DNA from 2 places in the Anoxybacillus sp. ST70 genome. Region 1 is predicted to be linked to the other one. Evidence: riboswitches for the same ligand, from Rfam matches in the RefSeq annotation. Region 1 holds a riboswitch; the other holds the start of a gene.
What was found. A riboswitch is a leader RNA that binds a small molecule or an ion and turns the genes downstream of it on or off. The one in region 1 is predicted to bind cobalamin.
Positions count from the first base shown of each region.

Region 2: linked by a shared signal. The riboswitch ahead of K1I43_RS02930 ((2Fe-2S) ferredoxin domain-containing protein) and the one ahead of metE (5-methyltetrahydropteroyltriglutamate--homocysteine S-methyltransferase) in region 1 are both predicted to bind cobalamin.

Region 1 covers NZ_JAHZOF010000011.1:43,115-51,268, reverse strand. Annotated here, with positions in the region: gene metE (5-methyltetrahydropteroyltriglutamate--homocysteine S-methyltransferase) at 1-1,564, opposite strand, end outside; cobalamin riboswitch at 1,706-1,895, opposite strand; partial or broken gene K1I43_RS13295 (ISL3 family transposase) at 2,204-2,604, shown strand; gene K1I43_RS13290 (MFS transporter) at 2,664-3,842, shown strand; gene K1I43_RS13285 (IS630 family transposase) at 3,898-4,410, opposite strand; gene K1I43_RS15950 (winged helix-turn-helix domain-containing protein) at 4,437-4,559, opposite strand; gene K1I43_RS15945 (helix-turn-helix domain-containing protein) at 4,653-4,952, opposite strand; partial or broken gene K1I43_RS13270 (IS1634 family transposase) at 5,424-5,606, opposite strand; gene K1I43_RS13265 (citrate synthase/methylcitrate synthase) at 5,884-7,002, shown strand; partial or broken gene K1I43_RS13260 (IS982 family transposase) at 7,058-7,911, opposite strand.
Region 2 covers NZ_JAHZOF010000001.1:554,661-562,814, reverse strand. Annotated here, with positions in the region: gene K1I43_RS02940 (glycoside hydrolase family 31 protein) at 1-1,556, shown strand, start outside; gene K1I43_RS02935 (LacI family DNA-binding transcriptional regulator) at 1,574-2,608, shown strand; cobalamin riboswitch at 2,692-2,873, shown strand; gene K1I43_RS02930 ((2Fe-2S) ferredoxin domain-containing protein) at 3,031-3,393, shown strand; gene K1I43_RS02925 (energy-coupling factor ABC transporter permease) at 3,411-4,139, shown strand; gene K1I43_RS02920 (energy-coupling factor ABC transporter substrate-binding protein) at 4,136-4,405, shown strand; gene K1I43_RS02915 (CbiQ family ECF transporter T component) at 4,398-5,120, shown strand; gene K1I43_RS02910 (energy-coupling factor ABC transporter ATP-binding protein) at 5,104-5,883, shown strand; gene cobJ (precorrin-3B C(17)-methyltransferase) at 5,890-7,410, shown strand; gene K1I43_RS02900 (sirohydrochlorin chelatase) at 7,416-8,154, shown strand, end outside.

The DNA.
Region 1 (8,154 bases):
AGGCAATATGGCTAAAAATAATGGGTGGACGAACACAACGTGATCCGTATGATTGTACCCAACCGTTTGTTGTGCATGCCATTCCTTGTAATTTTTCACCGAAAAATTCAACCATATCTGTGCGTTCAAATTCGCCGTGAACAAGTACATCAAGCTGTAGCTGTTCTTGAATCTTGATCCATTTTGCAATTTCTTTCTTTATAAACGACTTGTATTGGTTATCGTTCCATTCGCCTTTTTTCCACCTCATCCGAGCTTGGCGCACGTCGTTTGTTTGCGGGAAGCTGCCAATCGTCGTTGTCGGCAATAGTGGAAGCTGCAAATGTGCTTGTTGTGCTTTTTTTCTTTCGTTGTAAGGTGTTCGGCTTAACGGAACGGTGGTGATGTCGTTTGTTTGTTCTTGTTGTTGGCGGAACTTAGTGAAATAAGCGTTTGTTTGCTCATCGTATTTGATTAGGTCGTCGATTGTTGCGTTTCCTTTCATATATTCTGTAAGCATACGTATTTCATCTAATTTTTCATCGGCAAATGATAAAGCCCCAGCAAGCTCCGTTGGCAAGGCATGTTCATGTTTTGTCGTGACAGGGACGTGCAGTAAGCTACAAGACGGTTGAATGATGAGCTGTTCAGCAACGCCTGCTAAATGATGAAGGAGCGTTGCTTTTTGTGCAAGCGAGCTTTTCCATACATTGCGACCGTCTACAATCCCAGCAACTAATATTTTATCTTTTGGAAATCCGTGTATGTTTATATGTTTGACGTTTTCGCCATCGTCATGCACGAAATCAAGCCCAATGCCTGCGACAGGTAAAGCAACGATTTCACGATAATGCGATACGCTATCAAAATATGTTTGTAAAATAAGGTTTATATTTGGTACATCGTGATGAAAAACTTCATATACATCACGAAATGCATCGACTATATCGTCATCTATATGTTGAACGAGAATCGGTTCATCAATTTGTACTAATGACACGCCCGCTTCGCTTAGTTGTTTGAATAATTCCACATAAACTGGAACTAACTGGGCGAGATGTTTGCGCCACTCATTTCGTTCGTATTGTTTAGAAAGCAAAAGAAATGTAATCGGTCCAAGCAATACAGGTTTTGTTTCAATATGGAATGTTTCTTTTATTAGTTTGTATTCTTTTAATAGCTGATTTTCTACTAATTTCGGCTTCGTTTGCCCGATTTCAGGCACGATGTAATGGTAATTTGTATTAAACCATTTCGTCATTTCCAAAGCATGTTGTCCATTTGTGCCGCGTGCCATCGCAAAATATTGTTCGAGCGCATTGTCTATTTGTTGAAATCGTTCTGGAATATACCCGAACATAAATGCTGTATCTAACACGTGATCGTATAAAGAAAAATCCCCGATTGGAATGAGGTCGATTCCTTTCTCTACTTGTTTACGAATCGAATCAAGTCGAATGTGTTCCATCGTTTCTATGAATTGCTGTTCGTTGATTTGCCCATTCCAAAAAGATTCTAACGCTTTTTTCCATTCTCTTTTCTCACCAATGCGCGGATATCCTACATTTGAACTACGGATGAACAAGTTAAGCACCTCCAGTTATTTATATCCCAATCAAGCGAAAAAGCCCTCTTCCAAGCAGAAGGAGGGCATAGCTAGCTCGTATTGAGATACATGAAGTGCCTCAAGATCATATGTCCTCACTCCTCCCTATGACGCGTAGGTCGTAAGTGCATACAACAGGCAGGTCTCCTGACTTAGCTTCATCGCTGTTTATCTCCTTCCCATTTCGCATGAAACAGTGGATTGTGATAAACAACTCTGCATCACAGTGGCGCGACCGTGTTGGATTTTCACCAAACTTCCCTTTTAAGATTCACAGCATCTGTGAACCACCTGTTGCGTGAACTTATTATTTTATTGTATAAAATTCAGAATAAACGAACTTTTTGTTTTTTTCAACCGAAATATTTTTTCCCGTTGTTTTTAGAGATGTGGTATTATAAATGGGGATATTTTTCTTTTAAGTTAATATTGATATTTTATTGATAATTTTATGTTAAGAAGTATTGATTTTTTTGTTAAAGTTTTAAATGTATAAGATTAAATTATTTCAAACAAAACAAATTAGCTCATCACTACAATAGGTACTTGAAAAGCCGAGGATTTTCTTGTGCCGCCGTGTACGATATTTACTGATTTTCCCTTATAAGTACAAAGAAGGTTTGTCGTTTATTGAGACAATGTCCAGAGAAGCTGATGGAGGAAGAACGTCAAATCGTACGAGAATAGTGTAATGAAAGCGATGACTGAAAGTCTGTCTACCAATCGCTCCAACATTTTCGCTATGTGTCCAAAAGCCGAGACGAGCAGCAGGCGAAACGACGTTTGGAGGTTTGGATTCATGGGTATTCGTTTTGTCCTTGTTCGGTTGTGCGTGCCATCACAAAATCACGCGTCAAACGAACAGACGAAATCATATCGTGCATTTTATCGCCTTATTCGAATGGAAAATGGAGGGGATGAATAACACGATCAAGCTGATGAAACATCGAGGATATGGATACAGAAATATCCAACGTTTTGCATTGCGGGTTTGGTTAGAAACAGCTAACATACTTTAATGGCTTGTGCAAGTACATATTTTTGTGATGAACTAAATAATTAATAAAGGAGTATAAGTATGCGTACTATTCAATTTTTTGCAGTTCTAAGAGGACTTGCAATGGGATTATTTTCTCCTATATGGATTCTTTACTTGGTGGATCAAGGTTATGATTTACTACAAATCGGATTGCTAGGTACAATTTTCGAAATAGCAAAGTTAATTTTTGAAGTACCATCCGGAACATTTGCGGACCGATATGGTATCAAACTCTCAATTGCGGGTTCTTTTTTTCTCTCCGTTGTAACATGGGCTTTCTTTCCTTTCATTGATACATTAATTATTTGTATATTAGCTATGATTATATGGGCTTTATCAGATGCACTCATCTCTGGATCACTAGAAACTTGGATGAGTAGAGTTGTAGGAGAAGAGAGATTCGGGAAAGAAGTAATGAAAAATACTCAAATACTCATTGCATTTATTGTTGTTGGTAGTATTATTAGTGGTTACCTATACTCTTATAATATGTTCTTACCATTTATTATCGTAGTAGCACTTTATACAACCTTGTTTATATGGATGTCAATTTTTGTTGAAGTACCTATAGTTAAAATTGAACACGAACAGGAACATATTAAGGAGTCATTTTTAAATATCTTAAAACAAAGTTTAAAAATAGTTTTCCATAAACGAAAAGTATTGTTAATTGTATTATCTGGATTCTTTACCGCTTTAACTTACGATATGGTATCAAGATATTGGCAGCCCTTACTCCATGAGATGGGTTTTTCTGATACCGGACTAGGCTATATCTTTGCACTAGCAGGAATATTCGCTTTCATTCTCTTAGAAATAACAATGAAATTAGAGGAAAAAATAGAAACAAATCCATATATATCTTTAACAATTGTAGAATCAGTCAGCCTACTACTAGTAGGAGTATTAACAATAGGTTTCAAACCGTTAGGGGCAATCGCAACTTCAATATTGTTAGCAGTTGAAGATGTTAGACATCCAATCGTTATTAGTTATTTAAATAAATTTTTCCCGGATAATTACAAAAGTACTCTATTTTCTTTAAATTCAGGAGTTGGTGCCCTAGGAGAAATCTTATCTGGTGTTATCTTTGGAATTATTGCAGTAAAATTTGGACTAAAAACAACATTTTTGGTAGCTGCCATTTTTCTATTCCCAGCAATTGTTATTTATTGGGTAGTACCTGAAATCCATGATAAGACCACGTGTGTTGATTAACAATAATATCCATGACCATCATATATACATCCAAATTGACATTTTAATCTCTGGTTTACGCAGCACACCCGATGCGGCGTAACACCTCATCTGGGTGCTGTAAGACGTGTTGTTCAAACCGAGTAATCGACAGGGCAATATCGTTTTGATCTTTATGCAAGACGTTAGCGATGACTTCATCTTTCAGCCACTTCCACAACCGTTCAATCGGATTCAAATGTGGGGAATACGGTGGCAGAAAAATAAAATGAAACGCACCGCCTTCTTCGCTTTGAAGGAAAGTTTGCACCATGTTGGCATGATGAATACGCGCATTGTCCAACACAAGCACGATGAATCGGTCGGAATATTTCTCTTTTAACAGGCGTAAAAAGTCAAGGAACGTTTCGGCATTGGCGGATGATGCGCGATGAAACACGACATCGCCTTGTTGCACATCGACTGCGCCAAAAATGGATACGTGAGCGTGGTGACCGTAGCTTGGCACTTGTTTTTGATTCCCTACTTCTGCCCATGTCGTACGAAGCGCTTGATAGGCGCGAACATGCGTCTCATCGACATGAAGCAGAACAATTTCTTCCGTGATTCGTTTTTTTATAAACTCGAGTTCTTTTTAACCGCTTGAAGTACGGAATCGCCTTTGACAAGCTTATAGGTCGGGCGTGTCCATGACAAGCGAAGACGATGCAACAACTTCCGAATGCCTTCCCGTGACATCGAAACACCATAGGTTTGTTGGATGTAGGACTGCAATATACGTGTGTTCCATAATGAAGAAATGCCCCACCCGACATCCATAGGAGTGGTGGTTCATACCAGTTGTCTGATCTCCTGTTGTTGTTCTTCCGTCAGAAATGGCACGCGACCAGGTGGCAAGCGACGATCGAGCAAATGATCAAGCCCACCTTCATTAAAGCGTGCGACGTAGAGGGCAACCGATTGGCGGCATAGATTGACCATTTTTGCGACATCTTTGCCAAGAAACCCTTCCATGACGAGGCGAACGGCAGTCACTCGAACACGAAGAGAAGCATCTTTAATTTTCCGTTCTTGTTTCCGAAGTGTTCGAGGTGTCCAACCGTGATCATTTGTGATTTTCAGACGTTTCATATCATTTCCGCTCCTTTTATACGTGGGTATTTAGGAGCGGTATACCCATGGAAAAAGGTGGTCATACAGAAGTCATTGCTTTAAAGTGCATGTATATAGTTAGAAGAGTGCACTTCATATAGGGTATCGTATACGATAGCCTTGTTTCGTGTGAATAATTGTTACTTTTCAGGGGATCTTTCGTACAAAGAGGCTCTATGGCAAGTAACAGTAAGTACGCTGAGACTTCTACCCTAGTTCGACAGCGACTAGGCAAACAAAATGCCTCTCATCCCTTGATACGAAAGGGACGAGAGGCATTTGGGCACACTTCGGGCGTGTATCTAGGCGCAAGGATGGAGGCTTAGAACCTTCGGAGGAGGCTCCAGCCCTAGAGCCGTAAAGAGTTGCGCTTGTTTGATCGTCGGTTCCGTACGTTGATAAAGGTCACCGTTTTTTGAAGAAAAATGTCCAAGCAAGCGACGCTCACATTCGTCTCTTACTTTTGGCCAGACGCTCCAAGACGGCGCGATCCACTTCATCTTCGCGCCCAAACGAATAAATCATCTTCGCTTTCGCATATTTGGCCTTTGGATCCCATTCGTTGTGAGTAAGCTGGAGATAAGCAACGGTTGTTCCATCTTTGTTTTTGCGTGTTACTCGTCGTATGTACATGCCTATATTATAACGTATAACCGTTCATTTTAAAAAATAAATTAATAAATCGTGTGCCTATGAAATTCAGAGTTTTTTTCTAGGATCCGCATCACGAAGTCCTTGATATAACATCATTTTGATCATTTCTATTTGCCTAAAATGGCCTCAAAACTGTCGAACTCGGGACTTAGTTTAATACGAAAATAATAAATTTTTAATATTTGCGTTTTTTTTGAATATTAAGGTAATATTAAATTAAATAACAAATAAAGGGGATGAAAAGGAGATGAATGTAATGAATTATGGCAAAAAAAGTGCAATTAATTATAGCAAAGGATTAGAAGGTGTAGTAGCTACCGAAACTAAAATTAGTCTTGTGGATGGTGAAAAAGGACATTTAGTGTATAGAGGTTATTGGGCTAAGGATTTGGCACTTAATCATTCTTTTGAAGAAGTTGCATTTTTAATTTGGTATGGTTACCTTCCTAACGAAGAGGAACTTACTATGTTCTCTGATCTACTAAAAAAATATAGAGTCATTCCTAAATATCTGAAGAATATTCTTGACTTACTACCTAAAGATATGGATATCATGAGCGTTTTAAGAACCTCTATTTCTGCTCTAGGAGATAGTAAATTCAAATGGCCTCCAACAATAGAACAGGCTATTCAGCTAACAGCAATTATCCCTTCGATAATTGCATATTGGTATAGAAAAGTTAACGGTAAGACATATATAGAACCAAACATGGATTTAGATCATATTGCAAATTATTTATATATGCTAAACGGGACAGAACCAAACAACGCACATACGAAAGCACTTTCTGCTTACTTTATTTTAACAATTGAACATGGAATGAATGCTTCAACTTTCTCTTCAAGGGTAGTAGCATCGACGGAATCGGAACTTATTTCTGCTATATGCGTAGCAATAGGAGCAATGAAGGGACCTCTACATGGTGGTGCACCATCAGCAGTAATAGAAATGTTAGAGGAAATTGGCTCGATAGATAATATAGAGCCTTGGATAATTAAAAAATTGGAGAATGGGGAAAAACTTATGGGTTTTGGACATCGAATTTATAAAACTAAAGACCCAAGAGCAGAAGCTTTAAAGGAGGTAGCAAAAAGTTTATCTGGAGAGGATGAATGGTTTGATCTTGCAATAGCATTAGAAGAGAAAGCAATTGAATTACTTAATAAGTATAAACCGGGTAAAAAACTATATACAAATGTTGAATTTTTCGCTGCTGCAGTGATGAAAGGGATTTCTTTACCTCAAGAATTGTTTACACCAACTTTCACAGCAAGTAGGATAGTTGGATGGACTGCTCATGTCTTAGAACAAGCAAGTGATAACAGGATCTTCAGACCGCAATCGATTTATACAGGGAACATTCCTAATTCTTAATAACAAAAATCCTTACTTAGAGGTAATGTTAATAACTCGTGGTGCTAGTTGAACCCTAACGCTCAACTAGCCCAAGTGTTACAAGCGAATATGCCAACAATATACCATTTAGTGCTACTTCGCATCCTGCAATCGAATTGGCACGAATGTCTGTGATCCGATACTGGTCGACGAGGACAGAGAACACCGTTTCCACCACTTTGCGTTTTTGTTTGAGCCGTCTCTCCCATGATGCCGATGGGCGATGCTTCTGATTTTTGCGAGATGGAGTCCAAAGCGCCATGTGATACGTTTCATACAACTTTTTTTCAATTTCCTGCTGATAAACCCCTTGTCGCCAAAATTAAAGGGATGGGGGATGCCGCGGTTCGATCATGACAGGATGCTTCCGTCACCACGTATCCCATCGGCAGTCCTTGATCGGTCACTTGAAGATTTAAACCCATAGTACCACTGTTTTTTCGATGCACAGAGCCCGGTATCTGCGATTCCTTGAAATCGTTTGACTCGGTACATTCTTGCGGCATGGCACAACTCGATCGGCATACTGTCTACGACCGCATAGGCGTGGTGTTGCCCACGTTTGACTAGCTCATGGCGAATCCATTTGATCGCAAAGCGCAGCGCACGGCAACGGCGATTGTATCGGGAACGTTCGAGAACATGTCCATCTGTAAACAAGTTCCCAGTAACAAAGCGATGCCATGCCCGTTCGGAAGAGAAACCAAGCAACTTTCCGAGAAGATGAATGGCAATGATCACCGCGTCTTCTTGTTTCGCCAAATGACGATTGCGACGTTGAAGATAGAATTGAATTTGTGACAGTTGGGCAGAAACAAAGAAGAAAATGGCTGCATATTGTTTTTGAATCTTTGCTTGATCTGTAGTAAAATGAAAGTGCTCTTGCATGGGGATTCTCCTTTCGAATGATGGTTAGCACTTTCATTCTACAGGAGATCCGCAGGCAAGGGCTATTTTTATGCTTACTCGATTTTATCTAGCACCACGGGTTTAAAAAGAATTTTATAAGAGTTTTTGGCATTTTAAATATAGCGTTTGTATTTATGTCAATAATAGCTGGGTTCATCGGTATATATTACTTGTCAATTAACCTTGATGGGTATTTTAAATATATAATCCTTTTCTTCGAAG
Region 2 (8,154 bases), on a different contig from region 1:
AATGGGTGCTTGGGTATCATCAATCGCGTTATAGTTATGAAACGGAACAAGAAGTGCGCGAATTAATTCATACGTTTCGCACGAAACAAATTCCGCTTGATGCGGTGTATTTAGATATTCATTATATGGATGAGTATCGTGTGTTTACATTTGATCAAAAACGATTTCCACATCCGCAATCGCTCGTTCAATATGCGAAAGAACAAGGGGTTCATATCGTTCCGATTGTAGATCCGGGCGTGAAAGTCGATGCGGAATACGAGACGTATCGCGATGGGGTGCAAAAAGATTATTTTTGTAAATATGCAGATGGAACGTTATACAAAGGAGACGTTTGGCCGGGGACGAGCGTGTTCCCAGACTTTTTAAAGAAAAAAGTGCGAAAGTGGTGGGGGGAACAACACGCGTTTTATACAAACATCGGCATAGAAGGGATTTGGAACGATATGAATGAGCCGTCCGTGTTTAATGAAACGAAAACGATCGACGAACACGTTGTTCATGACGGCTGGAAAACGCATCGTCAAGTGCATAACGTATATGGCATGATGATGACAGAGGCGACATATCACGGATTGAAAAAGCAATTGAAAGGAAAACGTCCGTTCGTATTGACGCGCGCAGGGTTTTCCGGCATTCATCGCTATGCAGCGGTATGGACGGGCGATAACCGCAGTTTTTGGGAACATGTTGAGCTTTCGTTGCCGATGTGTTTAAACTTAAGTGTGTCCGCTGTTGCATTTTGCGGGGCGGATGTCGGTGGCTTTGCGCATGATACGAATGGGGAGTTGCTCGTTCGTTGGACGCAAGTCGGCGCCTTTTTCCCATATTTTCGCAACCATTGTGCGATCGGTTTTGCGCGGCAAGAACCGTGGGCATTTGGGGAACGGTATGAACAAATGATTAAACGATATATTGAATTGCGTTATGAATGGCTTCCACATTTATATACGTTATGTTTTGAAGCGCATAAAACAGGTGTGCCGATGATGCGTCCGCTCATGATGGAATATCCGAACGATGAAGAAACGTGGAATATATCGGATCAGTTTATGGTCGGGGAACAAGTGATGGTCGCACCGATCGTTCGCCCATATACGAAACATCGCATCGTTTATTTTCCAGAAGGACGCTGGATCGATTATTGGACGAAAGAGCGATTTGAAGGTGGACGAAGATACATCGTTGAAGCCCCGCTTGATCGTTTGCCAATATACGTGAAGGAAGGGGCAATGATTGCTCACGCGAAAGTGAAGCCATCGACGTTCATTGAGGATGAACAGTTGACGTTATATGTGTATACAATGAAGGAAGGAACATCGATATATACGCTTTACGATGATGACGGTACGACGTTTGCGTATGAAAAAGGCGAATATGTACACATGCATATTCGTGCGACGTTTTTGGATGATACCGTTCATTTCGAAGTAGAAACAGAAGGGGCGTACGAACCAACTTGGCAGTTGCGTGTCGTGTTCGTTGGAGACGTACCGTTAACGGTTGTTGTAAACGGTGAACAACGAGCGGTAGAGGAAGCGGCAATTGTTTTGTAAGAGATGGGGGATTTTTTATGACAGTAACAATTAAAGATGTAGCGAAGCGAGCGAATGTCGCACCATCGACTGTTTCACGTGTCATCGCAGATAGCCCGCGCATTAGCGAGAAAACGAAGAAAAAAGTGCGCGAGGCGATGAAAGAGCTTGGCTATCATCCGAATTTTATCGCGCGCAGCTTAGCAAATAAGTCGACGCAAGTCATCGGCTTAATTATGCCAAGCTCAGCGGATAAGGCGTTTCAAAACCCGTTTTTCCCAGAAGTCATTCGCGGCATCAGTAAAGCGGTGCACGATCGTCAATATGCGCTGCAGTTATCGACGGGGGAAACGGAAGCGGAAATTTACGATGGCGTCGTGCATATGGTACAAGGAAAGCGCGTCGATGGAGTCATTTTGCTGTATTCGCGTGCGAACGATAAAATTATGGCGTATTTGCAAAAAGAAGACGTGCCGTTTGTCGTCATCGGGAAACCGCATAAAAAAGCGGAGGAAATTACACATGTCGATAACGATAACGTGCGCGCGGCGCGCGAGGCGACAGAATATTTAATTGAACTCGGTCATGAGCGCATCGCTTTTGTCGGCGGAAACGTCAATCTCATTGTGACGATGGATCGTTTGCGCGGATATGAAAAAGCGTTAAAATCGGCAGGGCTGACGTATCGAAAAGATTACATTGTACATGAAGAGTTTTTAAAAGAAGGCGGACAAGAGGCGATGAAAGAGCTGCTTTCACTCGCTGAGCCGCCAACTGCGCTCGTTGTCGCCGACGATTTAATGGCGCTCGGTGTCTTAAATACGCTTGCAGAAATGGGCTTAAGCGTGCCAACGGATTTATCGATCGTCAGCTTTAACAACGTCCTTTTATCGGAAATTTCCCGTCCGCCGTTAACGTCGGTAGACATTAACATTTTCCAACTTGGCTTTGAAGCGGCAAGAAATTTAATACAACAAATCGAAAATCCGAATGAGCCGATTAAACGAATTATCATTCCACATACGCTCGTGAAACGATTTTCGTGCGATTACTACAAAGCGCCTTCTGAATAAGAAGGTGCTTTTTTCGTAAACAGGATAGGCAAGAAGAAAAAAATGGTGTATCATATGATTAACATCATGTTCTTTGAAAACGCATATACGATGAGCAAGTACGGTGCATACAAACGTATGCTGAAAAGGGAAGAACGGTGCAAAGCCGTCGCGGTACCCGCCACTGTGATGGGGAGTTTCGTTGCAACGTGCCACTGATTTTTTGGGAAGGCGCAGCGAAATGATGAACCTAAGCCAGGAGACCTGCCTGCTTGCGATACGTCGGCTGCCTACGGGAATATAGGTAGACGTGCGGGAACGATGGACGTTATAGCGATGATGTATGCTTAGATGGCGTATGCTCTATTTTTTGAATCTTTCGTTTTTTCTGCACCTCTGCCTAGGGGTGCTTTTTTTATTTTTGATAAAAGGAGCGAAGATATATGGCGACGTGGAATTTGCAAGGAACGAAGCATCATGTGCTCATTTGCAACGGAGGGAGCTGCATGCGAAAGGGAGGAGAGGAGGTGACGCAAGCCATTCGTGATGAAATTGATCAACTTCAACTACATGCCGACGTGCATACGACGCGAACGAGGTGCAATGGTCGCTGTGAAGATGCGTGTGTTGTTATCGTGTATCCAGAAGGTGTTTGGTATCGTACGATCGATGAGCACGTTGCACGGGACATTGTCCGAAAACATATACGTGATGGCGACATGTTATGTGATTACGTGACGTACACATATGATGAAAATTTTAAGATGCCGAAATATAGTCAGGCGACAAGGGGGAAAGAAAAGTGAGAAAAAAAACATGGTGGATGACGATTTGTATTGCTGTGTACATTCTTTTCGCCCTTTCTCCATCTGCATATGCGATGCATATTATGGAAGGATTTTTACCTTGGCATTGGGCGCTCGTTTGGTGGTTACTCTTTTTGCCATTTTTCTTTGTTGGCATGCGCCATGTTTCACATTTGATGAAACAAAAGCCGGAGGTGAAACTACTTCTTGCGTTCGCGACGGCGTTTACATTCGTTCTCTCGGCATTAAAAATTCCATCGGTGACGGGAAGTAGCTCGCATCCGACTGGGACAGGACTTGGTGCGCTTTTATTTGGACCGTTTATTATGACGGTCATCGGTACAGCAGTGCTATTATTTCAAGCGCTTTTGCTGGCGCATGGAGGTTTGACGACGCTAGGGGCGAATGCTTTTTCTATGGCTGTTGTTGGTCCGCTCGTTGCGTACGGTTTGTTTGTTATATGTAAAAAGTGTGGAATATCCGTGCGTATATCCGTCTTTTTAGCAGCGATGATGGCTGATTTGGCAACATACGTTATGACGTCGTTTCAGCTCGCCCTAGCATTTCCAGATGTGACAAGCGGCGTATGGGGCGCATTTTTGAAATTCGCTTCCATTTTTGCACTGACACAAGTTCCGCTTGCGATTACGGAAGGACTTCTTACCGTTGTTGTATGGAACTTTTTGCATACGTACTCGAAGCGAGAGTTAGATGTGTTAGAGGAGAGAGGAGTGTTTTTTAAATGAGCAATCGTCTATTGTTGTTCATTGCCGCTCTGTTGATCGTGCTGCCGCTATTTATTGTGAAAAATACAGAGTTCGCTGGGGCTGATACGCTTGCAGAAGAAATGATTCAACAAATCGCTCCGCATTATGAACCGTGGTTTGATGTTTTATTTGAGCCGCCAGGCGGTGAGGTGGAAACGTTGCTATTTTCATTACAAGCAGCGCTTGGTGCTGGAGTCATTGGATATATTATCGGGCTATATAAAGGGCGAAAGCGAAATGGTTAGTTGGCTTGATGAATGGGCTTACCGAAACGAGCTTGCTAAACTAAATATCACTTTTAAACTGACGCTGACATTTGTCTGGCTCATATGGGCATTATGTGGAACGAATGTCGTTCGCTGTATCATCGTCGTTTGGTTGTTTAGTTGGCTTCTTTATCATGCGCGCTTGCCTTGGCGTGTTTGTGTTCGCTTTTTTGTCATCATCGTGCTTGTCGTGATCGGAAGTTGTGTTCCGCTTCTTTTTACGGTTGATCAGACGATTCATTTTGTCAGCGAAAATATGGCGGAAGCGGCGACGATTTGCTTGCGAGCATTGGCAAGTTCATTTGCCCTCTTTTTTCTCGCAATCACAACACCATTTTTTCGCATTGTCCATGGGTTAAGCAGGTGGCACGTCCCTAAAGCATTTATTGAGCTACTGTTATTGACGTATCGCTTCATTTTCGTGTTAGAAAAAGCAGCGATGCAATTGTTTATGACGGTGCGAATAAAAAATGGTGAACGAAGTTGGCGCCTCGCGTCGCTTGCGGTGGCACAACTGTTTCGCCAAGCGATGCGCGACTACGAAGCGACGATCATTGCACAAGCGGCGCGGAACGTATCGTTTATTTTTCCGATTTGTGGGGACGAACAATTGCCGCGCAAATATGTGATTGAAGCGTGTGTATGGTTTGTTGTTTTACTTATGATGGAGGTCTTATATGTTAACGTTTCATGATGTTCATTATACGTACCGAAACGGCGTATCCGCATTAAAAGGTGTATCGCTTACGATTGAGCGTGGGAAAAAATATGCGTTAATTGGGAAAAACGGTTGTGGAAAAACGACATGGCTCCTTCATGCAAACGGCATTTACCGTCCGACGAAAGGAGACGTATATTGGGAAGGCAAAAAGGTAGCAGATCGGCGTCAGCGATATGATTTGCGCCAGCATGTCGGCGTCGTTTTTCAAAACCCAGAACACCAATTTTTAGCTCCGACCATTGAAGAAGAATTAGCGATTAGTTTGCAATCAAATCGCGAGCGGATGAATGAAGTGATAGAGCAGTTTTCACTTCAACAATGGAGAGATATACCGATTCATCATTTAAGTCTTGGACAAAAAAAATGGTTATCGCTTGCGGTAGCCATAGCTCCGCACCCTCGCTTACTTATTGTCGATGAGCCGTCTGCTTATTTAGATTGTTCACAAAGCGAGCGCTTAGTGAGCAAATTAAATGAGTTGCACGAAGCAGGCACGACGCTTGTCGTCATTACACATGATCTCGATTTTGTTTGGCAGTGGGCGGACGAAGTATTTGTCATGCATGACGGACGCATCGTTTTGCACGGAACACCTGCCTTTGTATTTACACAAACGAATATATTTCGTGAACTTCATTTCCCATTACCGCTTCTTTTACGCATATGGGAGTATGAGAAGAAAACGTATACTGAACAACAATTCGCGCAATGGATTGAACGATGGAAAAAGGGGTGAAGATGTATGGCGGGAAAACTGTTTGTTGTTGGCTTTGGACCGGGAAGTGTTGATCATATGACAAAACGGGCGCGTGAAGCGATAGAGGAAAGCGACGTCATTGTCGGATACAAAACGTATGTTGATTTAGTAATGGATCTCATTCATGGAAAAGAAGTCATTTGTACCGGAATGACGGAAGAAGTCAGTAGAGCTCAAGAGGCGATCAAGCAAGCGGAGCGCGGCAAAAAGGTAGCTGTCATTTCAAGCGGAGATGCAGGACTTTATGGGATGGCGGGGCTCGTTTATGAAGTGTTAATTGAAAAAGGATGGAAAAAAGAAACAGGAGTCGAGGTAGAAATTATTCCAGGTATTTCAGCGATTCATTCTTGCGCTGCTTTGTTAGGAGCACCGATTATGCACGATGCATGTACGATTAGTTTAAGCGATCATTTAACTCCGTGGCATATGATCGCGAAAAGAATTGAGGCGGCGGCTGCAGCGGATTTTGTCATTGCGCTATACAATCCAAAAAGTGGTCGACGTACACAACAAATTGTTGAAGCGCAGCGCATTTTATTAACGTATCGCTCACCAAATACGCCGGTTGGACTTGTCAAAAGCGCGTATCGCGAGCGACAACATGTCGTTATTACAAATTTAGGAGATATGTTACAGCACGAGATTGGCATGTTGACGACGGTCATTATCGGAAACTCTTCTACGTTTATCCATGATGGTTTGATTATTACTCCGCGTGGTTACGAACGGAAATATACGCTATCAAGTGCCGTTCAACCGTTAAAGCCGCATGAACGGTTACGGCCAGAAGCGGAGCCATGGGCGCTAGCGAACGTGCGCACATTAGCGGAAGAAGCGTGTGAAAAAGTGACGTCTCCAAAAAAGATGGAACGGTTAGAAGTAGCCATTAGCCCGGGAGTGGCAAATAAAACGTTGACACCACAACAAATGACGAATATTGCGCGCATCGTTGGAGAACGAGGAACGATTGTGTATACTCCGGATCATTATTTAAAGGTGACAATGGAAACAGAGCGACCAGATGAGGTCATTGCATCTTTTTTAGCCGCAGGGTTAACGGTTGCGCCAGTTGGGGATGTACTTGTGTTGAAGGCGTGCGATTTTTGCGACGGGGAGAAAAAAGATGCCATTCCTTATGCAGAACAGTTGTACAAGCAATTTGGAGGGATGTCTTTACCAAAAGAGTTACGTCTCGGATTTAATGGGTGCGGCATGGCGTGTTACGGTGCAGTCAATGAAGATATTGGCATCGTTTATCGAAAAGGGGCGTTTGATTTATTTTTAGGAGGAAAAACAGTGGGAAGAAACGCTCATCCGGGTCAGCTTGTTGCAGAAGGCATTCATCCAGATGACATTGTTGCCACGATTGCACGCATTATTGAGCAATACAAAGAAGAAGGATATGCAAACGAACGTTTCCATAAATTTTTTGAACGAAAAAAAGAAGTCGGCAGCTTTGTTTACGGACAAACAAAGAAAGTAGAGCCGGCTGCATGTGGGGAGTGAAAAAAATGAAAGCTGTTTTGTTTGTTGGACACGGAAGTCGCGATGAAGAGGGGAACGAACAAGTTCGCCAGTTTGTACAAACGATCCGTCCGCAAATCGATGAAACGTTTTATGTGCATACATGTTTTTTAGAGTTTGGTGTTCCATCGGTTATTGACGGCATTGCTCATTGTGTGGAACAAGGGGCGAAAGATATCGTCATCATTCCAATTATTTTGCTACCGGCCGGTCATTCGAAATTACATATTCCGGCGGCCATTGACGAAGCGAAACAACGCTATCCGTACGTTTCTTTTACGTATGGACGACCGCTTGGCATTCACGATGCAACGTTTACTATTTTACAAGATCGTTTAAAAGAAGCAAAAGTTGCTTTAGATGAGCATACAGCGATCATTTTACTTGGGCGCGGTGGGAGCGATCCAGACGCCAATAGCGATTTATATAAAATTGCTCGTTTATTTTGGGAGCGAAATAAACAAGCAATCGTTGAACCAGCGTTTATGGGCGTCACAAATCCGTCATTAGATGAGGCTGTTGTAAGATGTACGAAGCTCGGAGCAAAAAAAATCGTTGTTTTACCTTATTTTTTATTTACAGGCGTGCTTATTAAGCGATTAGAAAAGAAAGTTTCCGAGTTTCAAAGCATGTATCCGAACATGTCATTTGTTCTGGCGCATTATTTTGGCTTTCATCCGTCGCTACAAACGATTGTGCTCGATCGGTTACAAGAAGCTATCGGTG